Regions from separate parts of the Streptomyces deccanensis genome, predicted to be linked through region 3. Evidence: predicted binding sites of a transcription regulator. Region 3 holds the regulator's gene; each other region holds the start of a gene.
What was found. Region 3 encodes HrcA, which represses chaperone genes, less so after heat shock. Its sites were predicted from a motif close to TTNGCACTCNGNNNNNCNGAGTGCNAA; they were not measured.
Positions count from the first base shown of each region.

Region 1: groL (chaperonin GroEL) is a predicted target of HrcA. The motif match lies at 6,905-6,931, and genes of this name have one in related genera.
Region 2: groES (co-chaperone GroES) is a predicted target of HrcA. The motif match lies at 6,201-6,227, and genes of this name have one in related genera.

Region 1 covers NZ_CP092431.1:4,663,392-4,673,430, forward strand. Annotated here, with positions in the region: gene L3078_RS20735 (4'-phosphopantetheinyl transferase family protein) at 1-682, shown strand, start outside; gene L3078_RS20740 (acyl-CoA carboxylase subunit beta) at 745-2,322, shown strand; gene L3078_RS20745 (acyl-CoA carboxylase subunit epsilon) at 2,336-2,557, shown strand; gene L3078_RS44615 (hypothetical protein) at 2,725-2,850, shown strand; gene L3078_RS20750 (superoxide dismutase family protein) at 2,898-3,536, opposite strand; gene L3078_RS20755 (NADH:flavin oxidoreductase) at 3,767-4,954, opposite strand; gene groL (chaperonin GroEL) at 5,120-6,742, opposite strand; gene L3078_RS20765 (cold-shock protein) at 7,105-7,311, opposite strand; gene L3078_RS20770 (ubiquitin-like small modifier protein 1) at 7,774-8,049, opposite strand; gene thrC (threonine synthase) at 8,152-9,456, opposite strand; SAM riboswitch class I at 9,474-9,630, opposite strand; gene L3078_RS20780 (glucosyl-3-phosphoglycerate synthase) at 9,762-10,039, shown strand, end outside.
Region 2 covers NZ_CP092431.1:6,353,711-6,363,749, reverse strand. Annotated here, with positions in the region: gene L3078_RS28490 (WhiB family transcriptional regulator) at 141-470, shown strand; gene L3078_RS28485 (LysR family transcriptional regulator) at 518-1,420, opposite strand; gene L3078_RS28480 (MOSC domain-containing protein) at 1,502-2,167, shown strand; gene L3078_RS28475 (SDR family NAD(P)-dependent oxidoreductase) at 2,302-3,075, shown strand; gene L3078_RS28470 (ester cyclase) at 3,169-3,876, shown strand; gene groL (chaperonin GroEL) at 3,988-5,616, opposite strand; gene groES (co-chaperone GroES) at 5,746-6,054, opposite strand; gene L3078_RS28455 (polysaccharide deacetylase family protein) at 6,283-7,245, opposite strand; gene L3078_RS28450 (polysaccharide deacetylase family protein) at 7,485-8,519, opposite strand; gene L3078_RS28445 (class I SAM-dependent methyltransferase) at 8,651-9,847, shown strand.
Region 3 covers NZ_CP092431.1:3,436,292-3,446,330, reverse strand. Annotated here, with positions in the region: gene L3078_RS15365 (ATP-binding SpoIIE family protein phosphatase) at 1-1,231, shown strand, start outside; gene hemW (radical SAM family heme chaperone HemW) at 1,358-2,590, shown strand; gene L3078_RS15355 (Uma2 family endonuclease) at 2,695-3,285, shown strand; gene L3078_RS15350 (DUF3097 domain-containing protein) at 3,263-4,078, opposite strand; gene L3078_RS15345 (MBL fold metallo-hydrolase) at 4,120-4,875, opposite strand; gene hrcA (heat-inducible transcriptional repressor HrcA) at 5,164-6,180, shown strand; gene dnaJ (molecular chaperone DnaJ) at 6,181-7,317, shown strand; gene L3078_RS15330 (nitronate monooxygenase) at 7,558-8,667, shown strand; gene L3078_RS15325 (16S rRNA (uracil(1498)-N(3))-methyltransferase) at 8,664-9,404, shown strand; gene L3078_RS15320 (VOC family protein) at 9,451-9,843, shown strand; gene L3078_RS15315 (hypothetical protein) at 9,929-10,039, shown strand, end outside.

The sequences.
Region 1 (10,039 bases), 1.2 Mb from region 3:
CGAACTCGACGCGCGGGAACGGAAGCGGGCCGCCGCCTTCGTGCGCGGGCGGGACCGGCTGCGGTACGTGTCGGCGCATCTGGCGCTGCGCCGGGTGCTCGCCGTGTACCTGGGGACCGAGCCCGCCCGGGTGGTGTTCGGCAGGGACCCGTGCCCCCGCTGCGGGGGGCCGCACGGCCGGCCGGTGCTGCCGGGCAGCCCGCCGCCGCTGCACTTCTCCCTCTCGCACAGCCATGGCCGCGCGCTCGTCGCGCTCGCCGGGGTGCCGGTGGGAGCCGATGTCCAGCGCGTGCCGTCGCCGGAGGCCGCCGAGCTGTGCCTGGCCGCGCTGCACTTACGGGAGCGGCGGGAGCTCACCGGACTGCCGCCGAGCGAGCGCCCCGCCGAATTCGCGCGGGTGTGGGCCCGCAAGGAGGCGTACCTCAAGGGTCTGGGCACGGGGCTCGCGCGCGGGCCCGGCACCGACTATCTGGGCGGCGACCTCCGCGCCCGCCCCGCCGGATGGCTCGTCGCCGACGTGCCCGGCGCTCCCGGCCATGCCACCGCCGTGGCGCTGCACACCCGTACCGACCACCTGGCGACCCTGTGGGCGCTGCCCCTCGAGTCCCTGCACACCGACGACGCCGCCGAGCTGATCACCGCCGCCGTGCCCGCCTGGCGCAGCACCGTCCGCGCACAGTGACCGGCATCGGAAGCACAGGAACCCGCACCGCAACCCGCACAGGAAAGTGAGGGAGAGACCCCATGACCACGTCCCCGTCCGCTTCCGCCACCGCCGTCCAGGACCACCTGGAGGAACTGGCCCGGCTGAAGCGGCTCACCCTGGACGGCTCCGACCCGGCGGCCACCGAGCGGCAGCACGCCAAGGGCAAGCTGACCGCCCGCGAGCGCATCGGACTCCTGCTGGACAAGGGCAGCTTTACCGAGATCGAGGCGCTGCGCCGACACCGGGCCACCGGTTTCGGCCTGGAGCGCAAGAAGCCGTACACCGACGGTGTGGTCACCGGCTGGGGTACGGTCGAGGGCCGCACGATCTTCGTGTACGCGCACGACTTCCGCATCTTCGGCGGCGCGCTCGGCGAGGCGCACGCCCAGAAGATCCACAAGATCATGGACATGGCCCTGGCGGCGGGCGCGCCGCTGGTGTCCCTGAACGACGGGGCCGGGGCCCGTATCCAGGAGGGCGTCTCGGCCCTCGCCGGATACGGCGGGATCTTCCGCCGCAACACCCAGGCCTCGGGCGTCATCCCGCAGATCAGCGTAATGCTGGGCCCGTGCGCGGGCGGCGCCGCCTACAGCCCGGCGCTGACCGATTTCGTGTTCGCCGTCCGGGACATCTCGCAGATGTTCATCACCGGTCCGGATGTGGTGAAGACGGTGACCGGCGAGGAGATCACCCAGAACGGCCTGGGCGGTGCCGACGTGCATGGCGCCACCTCGGGCGTGGCCCACTTCGTCTACGACGACGAGGAGACCTGCCTCGCCGAGGTGCGGTACTTGCTGTCCCTACTGCCCTCCAACAACCGCGAGCTGCCGCCGGAGCTGCCGAGCGAGGACCCGGCCGACCGACGCTGCCCGGCGCTGCTCGACCTGGTCCCCACCGACGGCAACCGCTCCTACGATGTCCGTGACGTCATCGAGGAGATCGTCGACGACGGCGAGTTCATGGAGGTGCACGCCGCCTGGGCGACCAACCTCGTGTGCGCGCTCGCCCACCTGGACGGGCGTACGGTCGGCGTCGTCGCCAACCAGCCCGGCGCCATGGCCGGGGTACTCGACATCAGGGCGAGCGAGAAGGGCGCGCGGTTCGTGCAGTTCTGCGACGCCTTCAACATCCCGCTGGTCACGCTGGTGGACGTGCCGGGCTTCCTGCCGGGCGTGGACCAGGAGCACGAGGGCATCATCCGGCGCGGCGCCAAGTTGCTGTACGCGTACTGCAACGCCACCGTGCCCCGTATCTCGGTGGTGCTGCGCAAGGCGTACGGCGGCGCCTACATCGTGATGGACTCGCGCTCCATCGGCGCGGACGTCGCGCTGGCCTGGCCCGCCAACGAGATAGCCGTCATGGGTGCCGAGGGCGCCGCCGGCGTCGTCTTCCGCCGTGAGATCGCCGCGGCCGACGACCCGGAGGCGATGCGCGCCCAGAAGATCAACGAGTACAAGCGCAACCTCGTCCACCCGTACTACGCGGCCGAGCGCGGGCTGGTCGACGACGTCATCGACCCGGCCGACACCCGCGCGACGCTCATCAGCGCCCTGTCGATGCTGACCGCCAAGGACGCCGGCCTCCCCCGCCGCAAGCACGGCAACCCACCCCAGTGACCGAGGAGCGACCATGCAGGACATCCGGGAGACGTCGGTGCTCCGCGTGGAGAAGGGCAGCCCGAGCCCGGAGGAGCTGGCCGCGATCACCGCGGTGCTCCTCGCCCGCACCACCACCACGACCGGCCCGTACGACACCTCCCGCCGCCCCCGGCCCCGGCCCCGGGCGACCTGGACCCGCCCGGAGCGCACGCCCGGCTTCCAGGGCCCGCGCACCTGGCGCACCGGCGCCTGACGTCTCGTCATCCCGAACTGCCGGGTCGGGCACCGGGTGCGCACGTGGGAGCCGGAGCCGCTGCGCTGGCTGGGCGCCACTGAGCGGCCGGCCTGCCCGAGGACGTCCGTCCGTCGCCGCGTGGCCTGTGCGGCCGACTCAGGTGGTGTCGTGTTGTTTTTTGCCGTGTGCACCGAACCGAAGGACGGCCGGTACCGGCGGACCGAGTCCCACCGGTGGGCGCGACCGTCGAGATCCCGGCGCCCCTGAGCATCACGCTCGATGCCGAGAAGCTCAAGGACTACGCCGACTGACCACTACCGGCTACCGGCCGCGCCCGCGGGTTCCCTGCGGGAGACTCCTACTTGAACGGCACGTTCACGCAGGCCAGCCGCGCCCCGGCCGTCCCCGCGTGACCCTCGTGCGTGGAGGTGGCCGCCGCGTGCAGGACCACCGACCGGGCCCCGCCGTCCCGGAACCGCCAGTCGACGGCGGCGATCGAACGCGCCGAACCGTCCTTGTTGGTCCGCACGTCCAGCCACACCTCGTTCTCGGGGTTGGCGTACGCGGGGTCGACGGACGGCTGCTTCGGGTCCAGCTCGTCCTGGTAGTGCGGCCCGGCGTCGGCGGGCAGCTCGCCGCAGGGCTTGGTGTGGACGTGGGCGCCGTAGACACGGTTCGCGGCGAGGTCCCGCAGCCGCAGCTCGATCCGCGTACCGCCGTCGCGCCGCAGCTCCTCCTTGACCTGCACCCGCCCGGCGACCGGCACCAGCGCGGTGTCGTAGGTGACGGCGGGCGCCACGTCGGCGGTGGCGGCCGGGGCGAACACCGTCTTCACGACGACCTTCGCCACCGGCGCCTTCTTCTCGGCCGTCGTCTTCTCGACCGTCTCGCTGGCGCCCGCGTTCGCGGCGACGCCGAGGCCGCCGGCGATCGCCGCGACGACGGCACCGGCCGCGATGAACCGCTTGTGCTTGAGGGTGAGCTTGTGTCGTGCCATGGGATCTCGTCCGATTCGTGGGGGAAGGGGACCATCATGGGATGATCAGCACGTCGGCGCCCCAACTACCGGTGTTATCAACGGAGTTGGGGCGCCGACGGCGCTGTGCCACGACACTACAACGACACATATGACGGAATTGGCTCGCTACCGCCGGGTACTGGGGAGACTTGGCGAAAGATCCCCGGCGTGGCGGCGGCTCACCCGGCGGTGACTCACCCGGCGGTGACTCAGCTGAGCGAACCCAGCGCCGACGGCTCGAACGCCTTCAGCTCGTCGAAGCGGCCGTCGAGCACCTTCGCCGCCCACTCGGGGTCCTGGAGCAGCGCACGGCCCACGGCGACGAGGTCGAACTCCTCGGCCTCCAGCCCGTCCAGCAGATCGTCGATGGCCTTCGTCGACGCGTTCTCGCCGGCGAACGCGGCGAGGAACTCCCCGTCCAGGCCGACCGAGCCGACCGTGATGGTGGGCTTGCCGGTGAGCTTCTTCGTCCAGCCCGCGAGGTTCAGCTCGGAACCCTCGAACTCCGCCTGCCAGTAACGGCGCGTGGACGCGTGGAAGGCGTCGACACCGGCCGCCACCAGCGGGCTCAGCACCGCCTCCAGCTCCTTGGGCGTCTCCGCGAGGCGCGCGTCGTACGCCTCCTGCTTCCACTGCGAGTAGCGGAAGATGACGGGGAAGTCTGCGGACACGGAGTCCCGTACGGCGGCCACGATCTCCGCCGCGAACTTCGTCCGGGCGACCGGGTCACCGCCGTAGGCGTCCGTACGGCGGTTGGTGCGCTCCCAGAGGAACTGGTCGACGAGGTAGCCGTGGGCGCCGTGGATCTCGACGCCGTCCATGCCGATGCGCTCGGCCTCGGCGGCGGACTTGGCGAAGGCCGCGATGACCTCGTCGATGTCGGCCTGGGTCATGGCCCGGCCGCCCTCGGCCGGGGTGCCGTCGACCCGCAGCCCGGACGGGCCGAACACGGGCGCGTCGGGGAAGAGCTTGCCCTGCTGCCGGACGGTCCCGATGTGCCACAGCTGCGGCACGATCGTGCCGCCCCCGGCGTGCACGGCCTCCACGACCTTCGCCCACCCCGCGAGCTGCTCCTCACCGGCGAACCGGGGCACCCGGTCGAGATCCCCCGCCGTCTCGTGCCCGACGTACGTCCCCTCGGTCACGATCAGCCCGACGCCCGCGGCCGCCCGGCGCCCGTAGTAGGAGGCCACGTCCGCCCCCGGCACGCCACCGGGCGAGAACGTCCGCGTCATGGGCGCCATCGCGATCCGGTTGGGGATGGTCAGCCCGTTGATCGTGACGGGCCGGGACAGGATCTCGGCGGCACGGGAGGTGGAACCAGTGGTGGGGGCGGTGGAAGCGGTGGTCACGTGGGGACTCCTGAGAAGGGGAGACGAGAGCGGGATGCATTCCATGCGCACGCATATAGCGGTGCCTCCTCGCACAACCGCCCCTCCTCGCACGGAATTCCGCCGCCGCACCCCCGTCCGCTGTGACCCCGGACACGCCCGAGGGCGGCACCCCCTGCGTCCAGGGGGTGCCGCCCTCGGTACTGAAGGACGGTGATCGACCGGGGTCGATCAGAAGTCCATGTCACCGCCCGGCATGCCGCCGCCGGCGGGCGCGGCAGCCTTCTCCGGCTTGTCGGCGATGACGGCCTCGGTGGTGAGGAACAGCGCGGCGATGGAGGCGGCGTTCTGCAGAGCGGAGCGCGTCACCTTCGCCGGGTCGATGATGCCGGAGGCGATCATGTCGACGTACTCACCGGTCGCGGCGTTCAGGCCGTGGCCGACCTGGAGGTTGCGGACCTTCTCCACGACGACGCCACCCTCGAGACCACCGTTGACGGCGATCTGCTTGAGCGGGGCCTCCAGCGCGAGCTTCACGGCGTTGGCGCCGGTCGCCTCGTCACCCTCGAGCTCCAGCTTCTCGAAGACCTGGGAGGCCTGCAGCAGGGCCACGCCACCACCGGCGACGATGCCCTCCTCGACGGCCGCCTTCGCGTTGCGGACGGCGTCCTCGATGCGGTGCTTGCGCTCCTTGAGCTCCACCTCGGTCGCGGCACCGGCCTTGATGACCGCCACGCCGCCCGCGAGCTTCGCCAGGCGCTCCTGGAGCTTCTCGCGGTCGTAGTCCGAGTCGCTGTTCTCGATCTCGGCGCGGATCTGGTTGACGCGGCCCTGGACCTGGTCGGTGTCGCCGGCACCGTCGACGATGGTGGTCTCGTCCTTGGTAATGACGACCTTGCGGGCGCGGCCCAGGAGGTCCAGGGTCGCGTTCTCCAGCTTGAGGCCGACCTCCTCGGAGATGACCTCGCCGCCCGTGAGGATGGCGATGTCGCCGAGCATGGCCTTGCGGCGGTCACCGAAGCCCGGGGCCTTGACGGCGACGGACTTGAAGGTGCCACGGATCTTGTTGACGACCAGGGTCGACAGGGCCTCGCCCTCGACGTCCTCGGCGATGATCAGCAGCGGCTTGCCCGACTGCATGACCTTCTCCAGGAGCGGGAGCAGGTCCTTGACGTTGGTGACCTTGGAGTTGGCGATGAGGATGTAGGGGTCCTCCAGGACCGCCTCCATGCGCTCCATGTCGGTCGCGAAGTACGCCGAGATGTAGCCCTTGTCGAAGCGCATGCCCTCGGTGAGCTCGAGCTCCAGACCGAAGGTCTGCGACTCCTCGACGGTGATGACGCCTTCCTTGCCGACCTTGTCCATGGCCTCGGCGATGAGCTCGCCGATCTGGGTGTCGGCGGCGGAGATGGAGGCGGTGGAGGCGATCTGCTCCTTGGTCTCGACCTCCTTGGCCTGGTCGAGCAGCGCACCGGAGACGGCCTCGACGGCCTTCTCGATGCCGCGCTTGAGGGCCATCGGGTTGGCGCCGGCGGCTACGTTGCGCAGGCCTTCCTTGACCAGGGCCTGGGCTAGAACGGTCGCGGTGGTCGTACCGTCACCGGCGACGTCGTCCGTCTTCTTGGCGACTTCCTTGACCAGCTCGGCGCCGATCTTCTCGTACGGGTCCTCGAGCTCGATCTCCTTGGCGATGGAGACACCATCGTTGGTGATCGTGGGGGCGCCCCACTTCTTCTCGAGGACGACGTTCCGGCCCTTGGGGCCGAGCGTCACCTTGACGGCGTCCGCGAGCTGGTTCATGCCGCGCTCGAGGCCGCGCCGCGCCTCCTCGTCGAACGCGATGATCTTGGCCATGTGAAGTGGTCCCTCCAGGACTGGGGGTGATTCCTTCGGACCGCGCCCGCGCCCGCGACGGACGGCTCGCCTGCCTCGTGGTTCCTTGCCCCACCCGGCCTGCGGGCCTCACCGACCCGGTCCTCGTTGTCACTCTCACCTTCAGAGTGCTAACGCCAATGATTAGCACTCGGCATGGTCGAGTGCAAGCGGCTCTCGATGATCCGCAGGTGAACGCGCCCGCGCGCGCCCCGTCGGCGGCACCCCGGGCCGGCCGCGGCCGGGTACGGCCGGGCACACGAGAGGGCTCGCACCCCGGTGCGGGGTGCGAGCCCTCCTATGAAGAACGAAGAACGTCGCTGCGTGGAACCCGGCGCGTTACTTCAGCCGGCCGCGAGTCGGACCATGTCCGCCTGCGGCCCCTTCTGACCCTGCGAGATCTCGAACTCGACCCGCTGGCCCTCTTCCAGGGTGCGGTAACCGTCCATCTGGATCGCGCTGTAGTGGACGAATACATCCGCACCACCGTCGACCGCGATGAAGCCGTACCCCTTCTCCGCGTTGAACCACTTGACGGTGCCCTGAGCCATGCCTAACTCCCCTATTACTGGCCCTTGCACAGATCCACACTTCGCGGATCCGGGTCAGACCTCACCCCCCAACGGTTGGGGGTGTGCGCCGGAACGCGTCGACCGCGGCCGAATGTATCTGTCCAACTGCCCTCTGCAACAGGTCAATCGGACGAGAATTCTGGACACGACCGGTCGGGAATGTACGAACAATTCGCCCGAATTCAGGGCAAGTCGGGCCCCACAAAGGGAACAAAATACACAAAAGGCCTGCACACTTTGGCTACTTCATATAGGGCGTGCGGCGCGATCACATATGCGCCCGGCAAGAAATCACTACGGTGATCGGACCGGGTTCCCCAACTCTACAGTGCTCAACCATAGAGAATTGCCCCCTCCGCTTCTCTCACGGAGGGGGCAATTCGATGAACTCTCGGTAATCAATGTTACCGACGGTTACTACCGACCGGTACGGAGCGGCGGTCAGCCACCGGCGACCGCGGGAATGATCGACACGCCCGCACCGTCCGGCGTGGCCGTCTCCAGCCCCTGCTCGAACCGCACATCGTCGTCATTCACGTACACGTTCACGAACCGCCGCAGCTTGCCCTGGTCGTCCAGAACCCGGGCGGCGATCCCGTTGTGGTTCTTCTCGAGATCGGCGATGACCTCGCCGAGGGTCGCCCCTTCGGCCTGGACCTCGGCCTGCCCACCGGTGTAGGTGCGAAGGATGGTGGGGATGCGGACGTTGACGGACATGATCTGAAACCTCCGGGGAGTGCAGCGAACCTAAGGGGCGCGGGGAACTGCGCGACAAGCCCCCACTTACCCGCAGCCGAACGACTTGCTGACGGGTCCTGCTTACGCGAGGCCGGCCTCACGGAACGAATCAAGGCTGGGCCGGATGGTGGCGGTGAGCCCCGTCCCCGCCACCGCGTCCAGCGTCTTGAGACCGTCACCGGTGTTGAGCACGACCGTGGTGAGCGTCGGGTCCAGCAGCCCGTCCTCGATCAGCTTCTTCGTCACGCCCACGGTCACCCCACCGGCGGTCTCCGCGAAGATCCCCTCGGTCCGCGCGAGCAGCTTGATCGCCTCGACGACCTGCTCGTCCGTGACGTCCTCCACGGCCCCGCCGGTCCGCCGCGCGATGTCCAGCACGTACGGCCCGTCCGCCGGGTTGCCGATCGCGAGCGACTTGGCGATGGTGTTCGGCTTCTGGGGGCGCACCACGTCGTGCCCGGCCTTGAAGGCCACCGACACCGGCGAGCACCCCTCGGCCTGCGCGCCGAAGATCTTGTACGGCTTGTCCTCGACGAGCCCGAGCTTGATCAGCTCCTGGAGCCCCTTGTCGATCTTCGTGAGCTGCGACCCGGAGGCGATCGGCACCACCAGCTGGTCGGGGAGCTGCCAGCCGAGCTGCTCGCAGATCTCGTACGCGAGGGTCTTGGAGCCCTCCGCGTAGTACGGCCGCAGGTTGACGTTGACGAAGCCCCAGCCCTCGCCGGCCGGGTCGCCGATCAGCTCGGAGCAGAAGCGGTTCACGTCGTCATAGTTGCCCTCGATGCCGACGAGCTCGCCGCCGTAGACCGCGGCCATGACGACCTTGCCCTGCTCCAGGTCGTGCGGGATGAACACACAGGACCGGAAGCCGGCGCGGGCGGCGGCGGCGCCGACGGCACCGGCCAGGTTGCCCGTGGAGGAGCAGGAGAGGGTGGTGAAGCCGAAGGCGCGGGCCGCTTCCAGGGCCTGGGCGACGACGCGGTCCTTGAAGGAGTGCGTCGGGTTGCCGGAGTCGTCCTTGATGAACAGCTTGCCGGCGTCGACACCGAGCGCGGCGGCCAGGTTGTCGGCCTTGACGAGCTGGGTCCAGCCGGGGTTGATGTTCGGCTTGTCGGCGACGTCGGCCGGAACGGGCAGCAGGGGCGCGTAACGCCAGATGTTCGCGGGCCCGGACTCGATCGTCTTCCGCAGCTCCTCCGTTTCGTACGCGGAGTAGTCGTACGCGATCTCGAGGGGACCGAAACACTCCTCGCAGGCGAAGACCGGTCCGAGGGGGACGCGGTGGCCGCACTCACGACAGCTCAGCGCGGCGGCGGGGCCGAGGTCTACCGTGGAACCGGTGGAGGCGGAGGATTCGGTGGTGCTTGCAACAGTCTGCGCAGCCATGGAGGCGAGGCCCTTTCTCCTCATCTTCCTCACGACGCACTTCGCCGTGAGACGGATTTGGCACCTTCCCTAGCCGGGAGCCTCGCGGTGTGATCGACAGTGATCACTACGAGACCGGCTGGAGGGTTGCCGGGGCTTCATCGGGCCGTATCCCTCTGCCCCTCTGGATGAGCGGTATTTGGTTGTATACGCCGACGAGCCGCGACATGCGATGGTCACCAGCGTTGTCCAAGACTGTAACCGAAGGCCAGGACAGTTGAGAGAGCCGTCCGAACCGCGAGATGAACGCAGAGGAGCCGCGCACTGTGCTGAACGAAGTCGAGCACTGGCTGAACACCCGCTCCTGGTCCATGTCCGACCGCCCGCTCCACCGCATCATGGCCGCGAAACGAGCCACGGGACAGACGGTCAGCGTCGTCCTGCCCGCGCTGAACGAGGAGGAGACGGTCGGCGACATCGTCGCGATCATCCGCCATGACCTCATGCGGCAGGTCCCGCTCGTCGACGAGATCGTGGTCGTCGACTCCGGCTCGACGGACCGGACGTCGCAGGTCGCGGCCGCCGCCGGGGCGCGGGTCGTCCA
Region 2 (10,039 bases), 2.9 Mb from region 3:
TGCCCCATTCAGACGTTTTTGTTCCCATTTATTGGTGTCTGAGGCTAGATTCGCAATGAGTCATATTTTCATCTCCTTAGATAGTCGATGTACGGTCATGGGCAACATCTCCTCCCAGAACGGCAACAAGGGGACACGCAATGGCAGATTTCTCCCGCCTTCCCGGACCGAACGCTGATCTGTGGGACTGGCAGCTCCTCGCGGCCTGCCGTGGGGTCGACAGCTCACTCTTCTTCCACCCCGAAGGAGAACGCGGTGCGGCACGGAGCGCTCGTGAGAACTCGGCCAAAGAGGTCTGCATGCGATGCCCGGTACGCGCGCAGTGCGCGGCCCACGCCCTCGCGGTGCGCGAGCCGTACGGCGTGTGGGGCGGGCTGACCGAGGACGAGCGCGAGGAGCTCATGGGCAGGGCGCGCCACCGGCTGGTGACGGCGTCCGCGTCCGGCAGCGAGACCGGTTCGGACACCTGAAAGAACGTTTCTTCAGCGCGGGCACCAGATGCCCGTGCTCCCAGGCGCTAGCGCGCGGCCGCTCCGGCCAGCCGGTCCAGCGTCGCCGCGACCGTGGGCACCAGAGCCAGGTCCGGCAGGGTGAGCGCCACGATCTCCCGGTGCACCACCGGCTCGACCGACACCGTGCGGACCCCCTTGGGGCGTACGGACTCCACGGCCAGCTCCGGCAGCACCGCGACCCCCAGCCCCGCGCCCACCAGACCGACCACCGCCGGGTAGTCGTCGGTCGCGAAGTCGATCCGGGGCGTGAAGCCCGCGCTCTCACAGACCCGCACCAGCTGCCCCCGGCAGCGCGGACAGCCGGCGATCCAGGACTCCCCGGCCAGTTCCCCGATGCCGATGGAGCCCGCGCGGGCCAGTCGGTGCCCCTGCGGGACGAGCCCGACGAGCCGGTCCATGAGCAGCGGGCGCACGACCAGGTCGTCCCACTCCCCCTCCTCGGCTCCGGCCGCGCCCTCGTAGCGGAAGGCGAGCGCGATGTCGCAGTCGCCGTCACGGAGCATCTCGACCGAGCGCGGCGGTTCGGCCTCCTCCAGCGAGACCCGGGTGCCGGGGTGATCGGCGCGCAGGGCGGCCAGGGCGGTGGGCACGAGGGTGGAACTGCCGCTCGGGAACGAGACCAGGCGGACCCGTCCGGCCCGCAGCCCGGCGATGGCGGCGACCTCCTCCTCGGCCGCGGTGAGCCCGGCGAGGATGCCGGCCGCGTGCCGTACCAGGGCCTCGCCCGCCTGGGTCAGCCGCATCTCGCGGCCGGTGCGGACCAGCAGCGGGGTGCCGACGGAGGATTCGAGCGCCTTCATCTGCTGGCTGACGGCGGGCTGGGTGCAGCCGAGTTCCCGTCCGGCCGCCGAGAAGGAGCCGGTGGCGGCGACGGCGCGCAGGACACGGAGATGGCGGGCCTCGATCACGCGGTCGAGCATAAGCGGGGCTTGGACCGCGCGCTGAATACCCCGTCGACGCTTTGACCGTCCGCCGCCTACCGTGCCTGTATGAAGCTTCTGTCACTGAATGTGGGGCGTGCCAAGGCCGTCGACGTCGTGGAGGAGTCGAAGAGGGTCTCGGGCATCGACAAGCGGCCGGTGGACGGGCCGGTGCGGGTGGCGGCGCCCGGACCCAAGGGGGTCGGCGCCAGCGGGGTGGCCGGGGACGCGGTGTGCAACACGAAGCACCACGGTGGCGACGACCAGGCGGTCTACGCCTTCGCCCGGGAGGACCTGGACGGCTGGGAGCGCGAGCTGGGCCGCACCCTGCCCAGCGGCGTCTTCGGCGAGAACCTCACCACCGAGGGCCTCGACGTCTCCGGCGCCCTCATCGGCGAGCGCTGGCGGATCGGCTCCGAGGTGGTCCTGGAGGTCACGTCCGGCCGCGTCCCCTGTCTCAACTTCCAGCGCCACCTGGGCGAGCGGGGCTGGGTCAAGCGTTTCACCCGCCAGGGCGCGCCCGGCGCGTATCTGCGGGTGATCCGGCCGGGCGAGATCAGCGCGGGCGACCCGATCGAGATCGTGCACCGGCCCGACCACGACGTCACCGTGGCTCTCGCCTTCCGCGCCACGATGGATCAACACTCCCTGCTGCCGCGGCTGTTGGCGGCGGGCGAGGCGTTGCATCCCGAGGTGCTGGAGATCGCGCGGAAGTACGTGGCGGCGCAGGAGTGACGGGCCTGTGCGGGACGGGGTGCCGGTGAAGGTGCCACGGTGGTGCGGGGGTTCGCCGGGGCGTCGGCGAAGTCGCTGGTGAACGTGCGGTGGAGCAAGCGGACCCCCGCAGTCCCGGTCACTACGCTTGCGCCATGACAACGGCTCTGATTACGGGATCGACCGCGGGGATCGGTGCCGCCTTCGCGCGGCGGCTGGCGGCGGACGGGCACAACCTGGTGCTGGTGGCGCGTGACACCAAGCGGCTGCGGGAGCAGGCGACCGAACTGCACGACCGCCACGGCATCGAGGCGGAGGTGCTGACGGCGGACCTCGCGACGGACGAGGGCATCGAGTCGGTGGCCCGGCGGCTGGCGGACCGCAGGAACCCGGTCGACCTGCTGGTCAACAACGCCGGCTTCGGCAACAAGGGCCGTTACCTCGACGTCTCCATGGCCGACGAGCTGCGGATGCTCAAGGTGCACTGCGAGGCGGTCCTGCGCCTCACCTCGGCGGCCACCGAGGCCATGCGCGAGCGCGGCCGGGGCGGCGTGGTGAACGTGGCCTCGGTCGCGGCGTTCGTGCCGCGCGGCACGTACGGGGCGTCGAAGGCGTGGGTCGTGCAGTTCACGCAGGGTGCCGCGCGCGATCTGGCCGGCACCGGGGTGCGGCTGATGGCGCTGTGCCCCGGCTTCGTCCGTACCGAGTTCCACGACCGGGCCGGCATGGGCACCGACAACATCCCCTCCTGGATGTGGCTCGACGCCGACAAGCTCGTCACCGCCGCCCTCGCCGACCTCTCCCGCGGCCGGACCGTCTCCATCCCCGACCCCCGGTACAAGGCCCTGATGGGTGTGGTGAAGGTGGTGCCGCGCGGGCTGCTGGGCGGGATCAGCTCGAAGACGGGACGGAAGTACGGGCCGCAGTAGCGGGCGCGGAACGGTCCAGCGGGTGAGCGCGGCGGCCCGGCGGGACAATGGAGCTGTTCGTCCGGACCCAGGGGGGTCGGGAGGCGGTGTGTCATGACATTCGTGCAGCTCATCGACTGCAGGACCAGCCGGTTCGACGAGATGAACCGGCTGATGGACACCTGGGTGGAGCAGACCAGGGGGAAGCGGACCGCGACGCACAGCGTGATCGGGAAGGACCGCTCGGACGGGTCGCACTTCGTGGAGATCGTGGAGTTCCCGTCGTACGAGGAGGCGATGCGCAACTCCGGGCTGCCGGAGACGGAGCGGATCTTCCAGGAGATGGTGGCGCTGTGCGAGGAGATGCCCACGTTCACCGATCTGGACGTGGTGCGCGACGAGCAGCTGTACGCGGCGAACGCGCGCAGGTTCTTCGAGACGATCGCGACCGAGGGCGAACTGCCGCCGCTCGACGACGTGCTGATCGAGGACTATCACGACCACGATCCGGCCAACCCACAGGACGCCATCGGCATGGACGCGGTCAGGCGCGAGGTCGGCATGTGGCGGGCCGCCTTCGACTTCTCGTTCGCGATCCGGGACCAGATCGCGCAGGGTGACCGGGTGTGCACGCGCTGGACGTGGAACGCCACGCACCAGGGCGACTTCCTCGGGATCGCGGCCACCGGGCGGGAGGTCAGCATGACCGGCACGACGATCCACCGCTTCTCGTCGGACGGGAAGATCGTCGAGGGCTGGTGGGAGTACGACCGGCTCGGGCTGATGGGGCAGCTGGGCGCACTCGACGCGCTGGAACAGTAGGCGGCGCGGGAGCGGGGGGCGGCGGGCAGCGCGGGGCGTGCGAAGGCCCGGCATCCCAAGGGTGGGGTGCCGGGCCTTCGTCTACCGCTTACCGCTTACCGACGTCGTGCGTCAGTGGGCGTGGCCGTGACCGTGGCCGTGGCCCGCGTCGGCCGGCTCCTCTTCCTTCTTCTCGACGACCAGGGTCTCGGTCGTGAGCAGGAGGGAGGCGATGGACGCGGCGTTCTCCAGGGCGGAGCGGGTGACCTTGACCGGGTCGATGACGCCGGACTTGACCAGGTCGCCGTACTCGCCGGTGGCGGCGTTGAAGCCCTGGCCCTTGTCGAGCTCGGCGACCTTGGAGGTGATGACGTAGCCCTCCAGGCCGGCGTTCTCGGCGATCCAGCGCAGCGGCTCGACGGCGGCCTTGCGGACGACCGCGACACCCGTGGCCTCGTCGCCGGTCTTGCCGAGGTTGCCCTCGAGGACCTTCACGGCGTGGACGAGCGCGGAGCCACCACCGGAGACGATGCCCTCCTCGACCGCGGCGCGGGTCGCGGAGATGGCGTCCTCCAGACGGTGCTTCTTCTCCTTCAGCTCCACCTCGGTGGCGGCGCCGACCTTGATGACGCACACGCCGCCGGCCAGCTTCGCGAGGCGCTCCTGCAGCTTCTCGCGGTCCCAGTCGGAGTCCGTGTTCTCGATCTCGGCCTTGATCTGGGCGACGCGGCCCTGCACGGCACCGGAGTCACCGGCGCCGTCGACGATCGTGGTGTCGTCCTTGGTGACGGTGACGCGGCGGGCGGAGCCGAGCACGTCGAGACCGACCTGGTCGAGCTTGAGGCCGACCTCCTCGGAGATGACCTCGGCGCCGGTCAGCGTCGCCATGTCCTGCAGCATCGCCTTGCGACGGTCACCGAAGCCGGGGGCCTTGACGGCGACCGCGTTGAAGGTGCCGCGGATCTTGTTGACGACCAGGGTCGACAGGGCCTCGCCCTCGACGTCCTCGGCGATGATCAGCAGCGGCTTCGAGGCGTTGGCCTGGATGACCTTCTCCAGCAGCGGCAGCAGGTCGGCGATGGCGCCGATCTTGCCCTGGTGGATGAGGATGTACGGGTCGTCGAGGACGGCCTCCATACGCTCCTGGTCCGTGACGAAGTACGGCGACAGGTAGCCCTTGTCGAAGGCCATGCCCTCGGTGAAGTCCAGCTCCAGACCGAAGGTGTTGGACTCCTCGACGGTGATGACACCGTCCTTGCCGACCTTGTCCATCGCCTCGGCGATGAGCTCGCCGACCTGCTGGTCCTGGGCGGACAGACCGGCGACGGCCGCGATGTCGGACTTCTCGTCGATCGGGCGGGCGGTCGCGAGGAGCTCCTCGGACACGGCCTTGACCGCGGCGTCGATGCCCTTCTTCAGGGCGGCCGGGGAGGCACCGGCGGCGACGTTCTTCAGGCCCTCGCGCACGAGCGCCTGGGCGAGCACGGTGGCGGTGGTGGTGCCGTCACCCGCGATGTCGTTGGTCTTGGTCGCCACCTCCTTCACCAGCTGGGCGCCGAGGTTCTCGTACGGGTCCTCGACCTCTACCTCGCGGGCGATGGTCACACCGTCGTTGGTGATGGTGGGGGCGCCGAACTTCTTGTCGATGACGACGTTGCGGCCCTTGGGGCCGATCGTCACCTTGACCGTGTCGGCAAGCTTGTTGACGCCGCGCTCGAGGGCGCGACGGGCGTCCTCGTCGAACTTCAGGATCTTCGCCATGGGAGCGGTTCAGCCCTCTCGGAAAACGTGGGTGAAACGAACTGCGCCCCCGACGCCCGGCTGATTAGTGGTCGCGGGGGGCCAAGGGCGCAGCTCAAAAGCAAGGTGCTTCGCGAGGAAGCGGGTGAACTACTTCTCGACGATCGCGAGCACGTCGCGAGCCGAGAGGACGAGGTACTCCTCGCCGTTGTACTTCACCTCGGTGCCGCCGTACTTGCTGTACAGCACGATGTCGCCGACGGAGACGTCGAGCGGCAGCCGCTGGCCGTCCTCGAAGCGACCCGGACCCACGGCGAGGACGACGCCCTCCTGGGGCTTCTCCTTCGCGGTGTCCGGGATGACCAGGCCAGAGGCGGTGGTCTGCTCGGCGTCGAGCGGCTGGACCACGATGCGGTCCTCGAGCGGCTTGATGGCAACCTTGGAGCTGGTGGTCGTCACGATCCGACCTCCCCCTTCGGAGATCTCACGGGGTTAACTGTCTGAGGTGGCGACCAGGTGGATCCGTCGTCGCGGGTGCCGGACCTGCCCGTCGCGTTGTTGGCACTCTCCAGGGGGGAGTGCCAGACCTGAGACTATGACCGCGATTAGCACTCGGTCAAGCGGACTGCTAATCGAGCGGGTTGCGGCGGGTGTCGGAGGGGACCTCGGAGGGGCTTTCGAGGGGCTTCAGAGGTAGTCCTCCAGGCGGCCGACCGTCAGGCCCTGCTCCTGGACGCGGCGCAGCAGCCGGGTCGTCATCTCCGTGAGGGTGGTGCCTTTCAGCTGGTCCGGGCCCCGGAATCCGGCGAGGACGATGTCGCCGGGGCGGAGGCGGTCGCCGACGGCGTAGCGCAGGTCGTGGATCTGCATGGACGCGCGCCACAGGACGACCGCGGAGAGGCCGCAGTCGGCGGCGGCGCGGAGCGTGGTGGTGTCGTGGACGCCGTAGGGCGGGCGGAAGAGGGTCGGCCGGACGCCGAAGCGCTGCTTGAGCTTGTTCTGCTGGCCGCAGATCTCGGCGCGCTGTCCGGCGTACGGCAGGCCGCGCAGGGCGGTGTGGTCGAGCGTGTGGTTCTGCACGGTCGCGCCGACCGCCCGTAGCCGGGCGAAGTGGCCGTATCCCGGGCCCACGACGCTGTCCGTCAGGAACATGCTCACCGGCAGCCGCAGCTCACGCACCATGTCGACGAACCGGGGATCCCGCTCGGCCCCGTCGTCGTAGGTGAGGAAGACGACCTTGTCCCGGGTGGGCACACGATCGACGACGGGCAGCAGCCCGGGCGCGGCGGCGCGCGGAGCCGACTGCCGGTCGGGGGGCTGCGGCGCGGCGGCGAGGGGGGCGTCCAGGCCCCAGCGGCGGTAGGGGGGTGGGGTGAGGGAGGGCTGAACCGAGAGGGGCGCAGGCGGCGTGGGTGACGGGGAGGCAGGGGGCGGCGCGAGCTCCGGTCGGCGGGGCGGTGTCGATGGCGGTTTCGATGGCGGTTTCGATGGCCGCGTCGGACCGTGCGTCGGCGGCTGGCTCTCGCTCGCCGTCCTGCCTCCCGGGCCGGCGGCGCGAACGCCGGGATCGGCGGGGTCCGGGTGCGCGGTGACGCACCCGGCGAGGAGCAGAGCGGCCAGGACCGTGACGACGGAGAGGGCGGCACCCACGCGGACTGCCGACGCCCGAACCGCCGTGGCCCGAACCGCCGCAGATCGGGACGTCGCAGATCGGGACGTCGCAGATCGGGACGTCGAAACGCACCCCCGACGACGCGCCCCGCCGCATGCGCCACGCGCCCTACGCGCCCTACGCGCCCAGCGCTCGCCACTCGCCCCGTGTGCCCCGCTCGCCCCGAACGCTCCCCGCTGCAGCCACTCCCCGCGGCCCCGTCGGTCCCCGCCCCGCCTCACAGGTAGTCCTCCAGCCTCGCCACCGCGTACCCCTCGGCGGTGACCAGGTTCAGGAAGCGGCGGATCATGTCGGGCATGGTGCCCTTCCAGTCGGACGGGCCCCGGAAGTGGCTGAGGACGATGTCGCCGGGGCGGAGTTCGCGGTCCGACTCGCGGTAGTCCCAGCGGTCGACGAACACCTCCTCGTTCCACAGGGGGACGGCCTCGACGCCGCAGGTCGCGGCGGCGCGGAGGGTGTCCCGGTCGTAGCTGCCGTACGGCGGCCGGAAGAGGGTGGGCCGGGTGCCGTACCGCCTCTCGAGCACGTCCTGCATCCCGCAGATCTCCCGCTTCTGGGCGGCGTAGGAGAGCGCGGGCAGATGGCGGTGGCGGAGGGTGTGGTTGTGGAGGGCGACGCCACGGTCCCGCATCCGCTCGAAATAGCCGTAGTCCTCCTTGATCAGGTAGTCGCTGAGGAAGGCGGTGTACGGGATCCGCAGGTCGGTCATCATCCGCAGGAACGCGGGGTCCTTCTCGGCGCCGTCGTCGATGGTGAGGAAGACGACCTTGTGACGGGTGGGGACGGTGGTGAAGACCGGGGGAAGGCCGTCCTCGACATGGCCGTCGACCTCGAATCCCTTGCGGGTCCTGAGCTCCGGCTTCCGCGCCGGCGGCGCGGGCGCGCTCAGCGGCACCTTCGCCAGCCCCCAGCGCTTCGCTGCGGCGACCCGCGCCGCGTGCGCCCGGCGCACCTTCCCGGCGTACGCGTCCAGGGCCCGCGCGGCGGGCGCGTCGAGGCGCCGCTGTCCGTGCTGTCGCGCCCCGCCCGGCCGGCCGTGGGCGGGTTCGGCGGTCCCGGCGGCCGCCCCGGCCTCGGCGCCACCGCGCAGCCCGGCGGAGCCCCGCTCCAGGGCCTTCTCGGCGCCTCCCCCGCCGCATCCGGACACCACGGCCGCGACGGCGAGGAGCACGATGCCGCCCCGGACGCCGCCGCACCCCCTCCCGGTCACCCGTTTCGCACCCTTTAGATCATTTTGTCGTACGAATCGCATGGCGCCGCATCCTCGCAGGGCGCCCCGCCTCCACCGCCCCGACACCGCCGCCGTCCCCCGACCATCCACCGACTGGCCCACACCACCCTCCCCCCGGCCCCCGCCCCGTCCCCCTGACCGACAATGTCCCGGTGAACGACCTCGACCCCGCCGCCTTCCTCACCCCCCTCCTCACCCCCGAGGGCCGTGCCCTCCTCGACGAGGTGCGCGACACCGAGCCCGCGCGGGAGCTGGCCGTGGCGACCCGGCTGCGCCGCGACCACCCGGCGGACCTGGTCTCGGCCGCGCTGGCACAGGCCCGGCTGCGGCAGCGGGCCGTGGCGAAGTTCGGCGCGGCGGACGCCGAGCGAATGTTCTTCACGCCGAACGGGGTCGAACAGTCGACCAGGACGAGCGTGGCGACGTACCGGGCCGAGTGTTTCCGGGCGCTGGGCGTGCGGTCGGTCGCCGACCTGTGCTGCGGGATCGGCGGGGACGCGATCGCGTTCGCGCGGGCCGGGATCCGGGTGCTGGCCGTCGACCGCGACCCGCTGACCGTGGCGGTGGCCCGCGCCAACGCCGACGCGCTCGGGCTCGCCGGGCTGGTCGAGGTGCGCGAGGCGGATGTGACGGAGGTGGACACGGCCGGGTACGACGCCGTGTTCGTCGACCCCGCCCGGCGTTCCTCCAAGCGCGGCCGGATCTTCGACCCGGAGGCCTACTCCCCGCCCCTGTCCTGGGCCGTGTCCGCCGCGCTGAAGGCCCCGCTCGGCGCGCTGAAGATCGCGCCCGGCATCCCGCACGAGGCGATCCCGCCGGAGGCCGAGGCCGAGTGGATCTCGGACGGTGGGGACGTGAAGGAGGCCGTGCTCTGGTTCCGTGCGGACGGGACGCCGGGGGCGCGGCGGGCGATGCTGCTGCCCGCCGAGGCCGGGATCCGCGCCACGCCCGACACGATGCTGCCCGACCCGCCGGTCCGTCCGGTGGGCCGGTACCTGTACGAGCCCGACGGCGCCGTGATCCGCGCCCACCTGGTCGCCGAGGTCGCCGAGGAACTGGCGGGCGGGCTGATCGACCCCACGATCGCCTACGTCACCGCCGACGAGCACCATGTCACCCCGTACGCGACGGCGTACGAGATCACCGACCGGCTTCCCTTCAACGTGAAGAAGTTGAAGGCCCTACTGCGGGAGCGCGAGGTCGGCATCCTCACCGTGAAGAAGCGGGGGTCGGCCGTGGAGCCGGAGGAACTGCGCAAGAAGGTCAAGCCACAGGGCCGCAACGCGGCAACGGTCTTCCTGACCCGCGTCGCAGGCGCCCCGACGATGCTGATCGGCCACCCGGCGTAGGGCCCCGGTTCCGCCGGGGGTGCCTGCTCCGCAGGGATACCGGGGTGCCGGGGGCGCCGAGGGTGCCGAGGGGCGCCGGAGAGGCCGGAGAGGCCGAGGGGCCTGGGCACCGGAGAGGCCGGGGCGCCGGAGAGGCCGGGGCACCGGAGGGGCCGGGCTGCCGGAGGCGCCGGGCTGCCGGAGGCGCCGGGC
Region 3 (10,039 bases):
TGGCGTCCGGCCGGAGGGGGCGATCGACGCCCGACCGACGGAGACGGAGGAGGACTCGCCGACGGGCCACCGCCGAAGCGGGCCGGGGGATGCGGGCAGCGGCCCACCGCCGGGGAGCTGTGGCGGCGGGCCCGCGGGGACGGGCGACGGCGGGGCGGTGCAGGAGGAGGGCGACCGTTCAGCGGGGACGCTCGGCGGTGGATCTGCGGGGCCGCGTGACGGCGGGGCGGTGTGGGGGCGTGACGGTCTGTCGGCCGGGGAGCGCGGCGGCGGGGCCGCGCTGGCCTATCGGTTGATTGCCGGGGGGCGGCCGCTCGGGACGCTCGTCATCGGGCGGGCCGGGCTGTTGCGGTTCCCGGACGAGGTGACCGGGCTGGTGGAGGACCTGAGTCGGCGTATCGCGCTGTCGATCGGGGCGGCCCGCCAGTACGCACGCCAGGCGACCATCAGCCGCGTGCTCCAGCGCGGCCTGCTGCCGGGCGCGGTCGCCGAGATCCCCGGGGTGTCGAGCGCCCTGGTGTACGAGCCGTGCGACAAGGGCGGACCCAGCGGCGACTTCTACGACCTGTTCCCCGCCGGCCGGGGCCGCTGGTGCTTCGCGATCGGCGACGTCCAGGGCAAGGGCCCCGAGGCCGCCGTGGTCATCGGGCTCGCCCGCCCCTGGCTGCGGCTGCTCGCCCGCGAGGGCTACGGCGTCGCGGACGTGCTCGACCGCCTGAACCAGCTCCTCCTCGACGACGCGACCGAGGCCGCGGACGCCGCCGCCCGCGCCCTCGTCACGGCCGGCGACCCCGCCCTCGTCGACCCCGACGGCCCCCAGACCCGCTTCCTCTCCCTCCTCTACGGCGAACTCGTCCCCGTCCCCGGCGGCGTCCGCTGCACCCTCGCCTCCGCCGGCCACCCCCTGCCCCTGCTCCTGGGCCCCGACGGCGACGTCCGGACCGTCGCCGAGCCGCAGACGCTGCTCGGGGTGATCGAGGACACCGAGTACATCTCCGAGACGTTCGAGCTGCGCTGCGGCGACACCCTGCTCTGCGTGACCGACGGAGTCACCGAGCGGCGCAGCGGCCCGCACATGTTCGACGACGGGGACGGCCTCGCCACCGCGCTCTCCGGCTGCGCCGGCCTCGACGCCCAGCTGATCGCCGAACGCATCCGCCGACTCGTCCACGAGTTCGGGGAACGGCCACCCGACGACGATCTCGCGCTGCTGGTGCTGCGGGCGGAGTAGCAGCGGCCGGAGCAGGGCGTCACCAGGGTCGGAGCAGGGTCGGAGCAGGGGCACGACGGCGGCGGATCGAGGGCGGCGGATCAAGAGCGGGCCGAGGACCGGCGGGGGTGCTGGACAATGGAGGACATGCCTTCCGCACTCCCCGACGGCGAGCCCGTCCCCGACGACGGGGCGTTGCCCGCGCACGCCCTGGCCGACGCGGCCGAGCGTCCCCTCGGGTTCTATCTCCACGTCCCGTACTGCGCGACCCGCTGCGGCTACTGCGACTTCAACACCTACACCGCCACCGAGCTGCGCGGCACCGGCGGCGTCCTCGCCTCCCGCGACAACTACGCCGACACGGTCGTCGACGAGATCCGCCTCGCCCGCAAGGTCATGGGCGACGATCCGCGTCCCGTCCGTACGGTCTTCGTCGGCGGCGGCACGCCGACCCTGCTGGCCGCCGACGACCTCGTACGGATGCTGGGGGCGATCCGGGAGGAGTTCGGTCTCGCGGACGACGCGGAGGTGACGACCGAGGCGAACCCGGAGTCGGTCGACCCCGCGTATCTGGAGACCCTGCGAGCGGGCGGATTCAACCGGCTCTCGTTCGGTATGCAGAGCGCGCGGCAGCACGTGCTGAAGATCCTCGACCGTACGCACACGCCGGGGCGCCCCGAGGCGTGCGTGGCGGAGGCGCGCGCCGCCGGCTTCGACCACGTCAACCTCGACCTGATCTACGGCACGCCGGGCGAGTCGGACGACGACTGGCGGGCCTCCCTGGACGCCGCGCTCGGCGCCGGGCCGGACCACGTCTCCGCGTACGCGCTGATCGTCGAGGAGGGCACGCAGCTGGCGCGGCGGATCCGCCGGGGCGAGGTGCCGATGACCGACGACGACGTGCACGCCGACCGGTATCTCATCGCCGAGGAGACGCTCTCGGCGGCGGGGTTCGACTGGTACGAGGTCTCCAACTGGGCCACGTCCGACGCCGGGCGCTGCCTCCACAACGAGCTGTACTGGCGCGGCGCCGACTGGTGGGGCGCGGGACCGGGCGCCCACAGCCATGTCGGCGGCGTGCGCTGGTGGAACGTCAAGCACCCCGGCGCGTACGCGGGCGCGCTGGCGGCGGGCCGGTCCCCGGGCGCCGGGCGCGAGCTGCTGGCGGACGAGGACCGCCGCGTCGAGCGCATCCTGCTGGAGCTGCGGCTGCGGGAGGGGTGCCCGTTGTCGTTGCTGCGGGAGGAGGGCGCGGCGGCGGCCGCCCGTGCCTTGTCCGACGGCCTCCTGGAACCGGCCCCGTACGCGGAGGGCCGCGCGGTGCTCACCCTGCGGGGGCGGTTGCTGGCGGACGCGGTGGTGCGGGACCTGGTGGACTGATCACTCGCGTGGGTGAATCGGTGCGGAACGGGGGTTCGGTACCTAACCTGGTTCGTACGCTGCCGCCGTAATTGCACGGTGGCGGAAACCGGAGGGCTGCGGAGATGACCGCTGTGGACGACCGACCGATGACCACCGACATCGTGAAGTTCTTCGAGAGCTTTGAGTTTCCCGAAGGATTCAAGGTCGAGCTCCTCCGGGGGGAAATTGTGATGATGGCGGGGCCGGACGTGGCCCACAACGACATCCTGGAGGCGGTTGTGGACCAGATCCCCCGCCAGCAGTGGCGGCGACTGCAAACCCAGGACATCGCGATGCTCGAAGAGACCAGCGAGCCGCAGCCGGACCTGGTGGTGATTGAACGCGGCGCTGGACCAGGCCACGGGAGGCTGATGCCGTCCGAGGTCATCACCATGCTCCTGGAGGTCGTCTCCAAGACGAGCGTGGCCCGCGACTATGGCGTCAAACGGTCGATCTACGCGGCGGCAGGGGTGCCCGCCTATTTCATCATCGATCCCGTCATGGCCCAGTGCGTACTGCTTACTGAACCGACCGGCCAGGGCGAGGACGCGGACTACAGGTGCCAGCGCATCACCAAGTTCGGCGACCTCACCCCGCTGGAGCCCATCGGCATCGAGCTGGACACGAGCGAGTTCGCCGCCTACGAGAACGTCAGGCCTCACCGCTACCCGTGACGAAGTCGATCAGTTCCTCCACCCGACCCAGCAGCTCCGGCTCCAGGTCCTTGTAGGACCCCACCCGCCCCAGAATCGCCTGCCACACCGCCCCGGTGTTGTCCGAAGGCCACCCCAGCGCCCGGCACACCCCCGTCTTCCAGTCCTGCCCGCGCGGTACGCGCGGCCACGCCGGGATGCCCACCGACGACGGCTTCACCGCCTCCCAGATGTCGATGTACGGGTGCCCCACGACCAGCGCGTGTTCGCTCGTCACCGAGGCCGCGATACGGGACTCCTTGCTGCCCGGGACCAGATGGTCGACCAGGACCCCGAGGCGCGCGTCCGGCCCCGGTGCGAAGTCCGCGACGATCGCGGGCAGGTCGTCCACGCCCTCCAGGTACTCCACCACCACGCCCTCGACGCGCAGGTCGTCGCCCCAGACCTTCTCGACGAGTTCCGCGTCGTGGCGGCCCTCGACGTAGATGCGTCCGGCCCGGGCCACGCGCGCGCGGGCGCCCGGCACGGCCACCGAGCCGGAGGCGGTGCGGGAGGGGCGGACGGGCGCCGACGACGTGGGCCGGACCAGCGTCACGACCCGGCCCTCCAGCAGGAAGCCCCGGGGTTCCAGCGGGAACACGCGGTGCTTGCCGAAGCGGTCCTCCAGCGTCACCGTGCCCGCCTCGCAGCGGACGACCGCGCCGCAGAAGCCGGTGGTGGGCTCCTCGACGACCAGTCCGGGGTCGGCCGGGACCTCGGGTGCCGGCTGGGACTTCTTCCAGGGAGGGGTCAGGTCGGGTGAGTACTGGCGCATTCGGATGACGATAGGAGAAGCGGCGCCCGGATACGCCGTACTCAGCCCGACACGCCGAAGCGCCGTGCCAGGGCGTCGCGTTGGGCCCGGACGAACGCCGCGTCCACCACCGCCCCGTGACCGGGGACGTACAGGGCGTCCTCGCCGCCGAGGGCCAGCAGACGGTCCAACGCGTCCGGCCAGCGGGAGGGGACGCCGTCGGGGCCGGCCTGGGGTTCGCCGGACTCCTCGACCAGGTCCCCGCAGAAGACGACCTCCGGCGAACCCGCGGACCCCGCCGTGGCCGGTGTGCCCGGGACCAGGACCACCAGGTCGTGTGCGGTGTGTCCCGGCCCCACGTTCGCCAGCAGCACCTGGAGACCGCCCCCCAGGTCGAGCGTCCGCTCGCCGGAGACCAGGTGGCGGGGCAGGACGAGGAGGTCGGCGGCCTCGGTGGCGTCCGCCGGGGGCAGACCGTGGTGCACGGCGTCCGCGCGGAGGGCGTCGCGGTCACGGGCCAGGACACCGTCGACGCCCACCGCGCCGAAGACCTCCACCCCGGCGAACGCGGCCGCCCCGAAGACATGGTCGAAGTGGGGGTGGGTCAGCGCGAGATGTGTCACACGCGCGCCACCGAGCAGTCGGCACGCCTCGGTGCGCAACCGGGCGCCCTCCCGCAGGCTGGACCCCGCGTCGATCATCAGGGCCGCGCCGTCCCCGGACACCAGCCCGACCGTGCAGTCCCAGCCGGGAAGGCGGCACCGTCCGACCCGTGGCGTCAATCCCTGCCACCCGCACTCTTCCCAAGTCACCGTCATGCACCGACGCTAGCTGTAGCCCGGCGCCCGCCGGTGAAGGAGGGCGCGAAAGGGCGCGGGGAGGGCGCGGGGAGGGTGTGAGGGAGGTCGCGCGGCCTGCCGCCCGGCGGTGGTCGCGAGGTGGCCCGACATCGGCGGACAGGTCGGTACACGTCGGCATGACATGGCTGGACCGGCCTTGCCGGGGGCGTACCCCACCGCCGTACACTGGGCGGGGAGTGTTGGCACTCGCCCGGGGTGAGTGCCAAGGGGGAGTCACACGAGAGCGAGCTGGAGGTGTGCGCGACGATGCTCAGTGAACGCAGGCTCCAGGTGCTGCGCGCCATCGTCCAGGACTACGTGGGCACCGAGGAGCCGGTCGGGTCCAAGGCGCTCACGGAGCGGCACAACCTGGGGGTCTCCCCGGCGACCGTCCGCAACGACATGGCGGCGCTGGAGGACGAGGGCTTCATCGCCCAGCCCCACACCAGCGCGGGCCGCATCCCCACCGACAAGGGGTACCGGCTCTTCGTCGACAAGCTGGCGGGCGTCAAGCCGATGACGCCGCCCGAGCGGCGCGCCATCCAGAACTTCCTGGACGGCGCGGTCGACCTCGACGACGTGGTGGCGCGGACCGTACGGCTGCTGGCGCAGCTGACGCGGCAGGTCGCCGTCGTGCAGTACCCGTCGCTCACCCGCTCGACCGTGCGGCACGTGGAGCTGCTGTCGCTGGCCCCGGCCCGGCTGATGCTCGTGCTGATCACGGACACCGGACGGGTGGAACAGCGGCTGGTGGACTGCCCGGCGCCCTTCGGAGAAACGTCACTCGCGGACCTGCGCGCCCGGCTGAACAGCAAGGTCGCGGGCCGCCGGTTCACCGATGTGCCCCGGCTGGTCGAGGACCTGCCGGAGGCGTTCGACGTCGAGGACCGGGGCACGGTCTCGACGGTGCTCTCCACCCTGCTGGAGGCACTGGTCGAGGAGAGCGAGGAGCGGCTGATGATCGGCGGAACCGCCAATCTCACCCGCTTCGGACATGACTTCCCCCTCACCATCCGGCCCGTTCTGGAAGCCTTGGAGGAGCAGGTCGTCCTCCTCAAGTTGCTTGGCGAGGCCGGGGATTCGGGCATGACCGTACGCATCGGTCATGAGAACGCGTATGAGGGACTCAACTCCACGTCCGTCGTCTCCGTCGGCTACGGTTCGGGCGGCGAGGCAGTAGCGAAGCTGGGCGTGGTCGGACCTACGCGCATGGACTATCCGGGAACGATGGGAGCGGTACGAGCGGTGGCACGGTACGTCGGACAGATCCTGGCGGAGTCTTAAGTGGCCACGGACTACTACGCCGTGCTCGGCGTGCGCCGCGACGCGTCCCAGGACGAGATCAAGAAGGCGTTCCGGAGGCTCGCGCGCGAGCTGCACCCGGACGTCAATCCCGATCCGAAGACCCAGGAGCGGTTCAAGGAGATCAACGCCGCCTACGAGGTGTTGTCGGACCCGCAGAAGAAGCAGGTCTACGACCTCGGCGGCGACCCGCTGTCCCAGGCGGGCGGCGGAGGCGCGGGCGGCTTCGGCGCAGGCGGCTTCGGCAACTTCTCGGACATCATGGACGCGTTCTTCGGCACGGCGTCGCAGCGGGGTCCCCGCTCGCGCACCCGCCGGGGTCAGGACGCGATGATCCGGCTGGAGATCGACCTCGACGAGGCGGCCTTCGGCACGACGAAGGACATCCAGGTCGACACGGCCGTCGTCTGTACGACGTGCAGTGGCGAGGGGGCCGCTCCCGGCACCACCGCCCAGACCTGTGACATGTGCCGGGGCCGTGGTGAGGTCTCGCAGGTCACGCGGTCCTTCCTCGGCCAGGTCATGACCTCCCGGCCCTGCCCGCAGTGCCAGGGCTTCGGCACGATCGTCCCGAACCCGTGCCCCGAGTGCGCGGGCGACGGGCGGGTGCGGTCGCGGCGGACGCTGACGGTCAAGATCCCGGCCGGTGTCGACAACGGCACGCGGATCCAGCTGGCCGGCGAGGGCGAGGTCGGGCCCGGTGGCGGTCCCGCCGGTGACCTCTACGTCGAGATCCACGAGCTGCCGCACCCGATGTTCCAGCGGCGCGGCGACGATCTGCACTGCACGGTGACGATCCCGATGACGGCGGCGGCGCTCGGCACGAAGGTGCCGCTGGAGACGCTGGACGGTCTTGAGGAGGTCGACATCCGGCCCGGCACGCAGTCCGGGCAGTCGATCCCGCTGCACGGGCGCGGTGTCACTCATCTGCGGGGTGGCGGGCGTGGGGATCTGATCGTCCACGTCGAGGTGCAGACGCCGTCGAAGCTGGACCCCGAGCAGGAGGGGTTGCTGCGGCAGCTGGCCGCGCTGCGCGGGGAGGAACGGCCGACGGGGCAGTTCCAGCCCGGTCAGCAGGGGCTGTTCTCTCGGCTGAAGGACGCGTTCAACGGGCGCTGAGTGGGTGTGTTCGCGGGCGCGCTGAGTGGGTGCGTCGTCGGGTGCGGCTGCGTGGGGCTTCTCGCGCAGTTCCCCGCGCCCCTGAAAGACCAGGCCCTGCGGGCCTGAAAAGCACGGGGCGCAGCCCCGGCTTTTCAGGGGCGCGGGGAACTGCGTGACCAGCCCCCACCCACCCGCACCCGACGAACAACCCCCCGTACCCGATTCGGCTCCACCCGGAGGGCATGGCACCATGCCGTCATGTCCTCCGCACTGACCGATCTCGTCCCGCTCCCGATCGTGCAGGCCCCGATGGCGGGCGGCGTGTCCGTGCCGCGGTTGGCCGCCGCCGTGTCCGAGGCCGGCGGGCTGGGGTTCCTCGCCGCCGGGTACAAGACGGCCGACGGGATGTACCAGGAGATCAAGGCGCTCCGGGGGCTCACCTCCCGCCCCTTCGGCGTGAACCTCTTCATGCCGCAGCCGGAGTATGCCGAGCCCGCCGCCGTCGAGGTCTACGCGGAGCAGCTCGCCGGTGAGGCCACCTGGTACGACGCCGAGCTGGGCGACCCGGACAGCGGACGCGACGACGGCTACGAGGCCAAGCTCGCGGTGCTGCTCGACAACCCGGTGCCGGTGGTGTCGTTCCACTTCGGCTGCCCGACGCCCGAGGTCATCGACTCCCTCGCCCGCAAGGGCACCCTCACCCTGGTCACCGCGACCTCGGCGGAGGAGGCGCAGGCCGTGGAGCGGTCCGGGGCCCACGCCGTGATCGTGCAGGGCGTCGAGGCCGGAGGCCACCAGGGCACCCATCGTGACGACCCCGAGCGGGACCGCGCCGGCATCGGGCTGCTCTCGCTGGTCGCCCAGGTCCGCGAGGCCGTGGCGCTGCCGATGGTCGCGGCCGGCGGCATCATGCGCGGCGGCCAGATCGCCGCCCTCCTCACGGCCGGCGTCAGCGCGGCCCAGCTCGGCACGGCGTTCCTCGCCACCGCCGAGTCCGGCGCGCACGCCGTGCACAAGCAGGCCCTGACCGACCCCCTCTTCGTCCGCACCGAGCTGACCCGCGCCTTCTCCGGCCGTCCGGCCCGGGGCCTGGTCAATCGGTTCCTGCGCGAGCACGGCCCGTACGCGCCCGCCGCCTACCCGGAGGTCCACCACCTCACCTCGCCGCTGCGCAAGGCCGCCGCCCAGGCCAGGGACGCCCAGGGCATGGCACTGTGGGCCGGGCAGGGCCACAGGATGGCCCGCGCGCTGCCCGCCGGGGAACTCGTCGAGGTGCTGGCCGCCGAGATCGCCGCCGCGCAGGCCGAGCGGGCCTCCGCCCAGGTCGGCAGCGGCCAGGGCGGTCAGGCCGGGAGCGAGGGGCGATGACCGCACCGGTGTTCGTGGTCGACCGGTTCGACGGCTGGGGCTCGGAGATCGTGCTCGACGGCCCCGAAGGGCGACACGCGGTCTCCGTGAAGCGGCTGCGGCCCGGTGAGGACGTGGTCCTCACCGACGGGCGGGGCCGGTGGGTGGAAGGCGTGGTGAAGGCCGCCGAGGGCAAGGACCGGCTGGTCGTCATGGATGTGGGGGAGCTGCGGGAGGAGCCGCCCGCGCAGCCCCGGATCACCGTCGTCCAGGCGCTGCCCAAGGGCGACCGGGGCGAACTGGCCGTCGAGACCATGACCGAGGTCGGTGTGGACGCGATCGTGCCCTGGGCCGCCGCCCGCTGCATCACGCAGTGGAAGGGCGACCGGGGGCTGAAGGCACTCGCCAAATGGCGGGCCACCGCCCGGGAGGCGGGCAAGCAGTCCCGCCGGACGCGGTTCCCCGAGGTCGCGGACGCGGCCACGGGCAAGCAGGTCGCGGAGCTGCTGGCGAAGGCCGACTTCGCCGCGGTCCTGCACGAGAGCGGCGACGAGACACTGGCCACGGCGGAGCTGCCGACGGCCGGGGAGATCGTGCTCGTCGTGGGGCCCGAGGGGGGCGTGTCGCCGGAGGAGCTGGCGCTCTTCGGCGAGGCGGGCGCGGGGGCGTACCGACTCGGGCCCAGTGTGCTGCGCACATCGACCGCCGGGACGGCGGCCGCGGCGTTGCTGCTGGGCCGAACCGGACGCTGGTCCTGACCGCCCCTCGGTCCCGACCGGCGTCCCTGATTCCTCAGGGAGCATCGTGGAACTCGCCCAGGTAAGACTGCTCGTCTCCGACTTCGCCGTGTGCTACCGCTTCTACGCCGATGTGCTCGGGCTGAAGCCGCAGTCCGGGGCGGTCGACGGGCCGTACGAGAAGTTCAGCCCGGCCGTCGGGTCCGCGGGGATCGCGCTGCAGGACCGGGCGGTGATGGCCGAGGTGCTCGGGGAGCTGGCCGACGCGGCGAACGGGCACCGGTCGCTGGTCGTCCTGCGCGTCGACGACCTCGACGCGTACTGCGAGCGGGTCACCTCGTTCGGCGTACGACTCCTGAACGGGCCCGCACGTATGACCGACCGTATGCGGGTGGCCCATCTCAAGGACCCCGAGGGGAACTTGGTCGAGCTGCAGGAATGGCTGCTGATGAGCGGCTGACGCCCCCGGTCTATGTCTCTCGGTCCCGGCGGCTCGGCCGCACGCGGTCTTCCGTGTCGCCGCGGCCGGTGGCAGGCTGCCGGGCATGGGGGCATGGAAGCGTCTCAGGGCGTACCGGACGGGCGGGCGCCGGCTCCTGCTGGGAGCCGGGCTCGGTGTCTGCGCGGTCGCGGGGCTGGTGGCCTGCGAGGGCGGT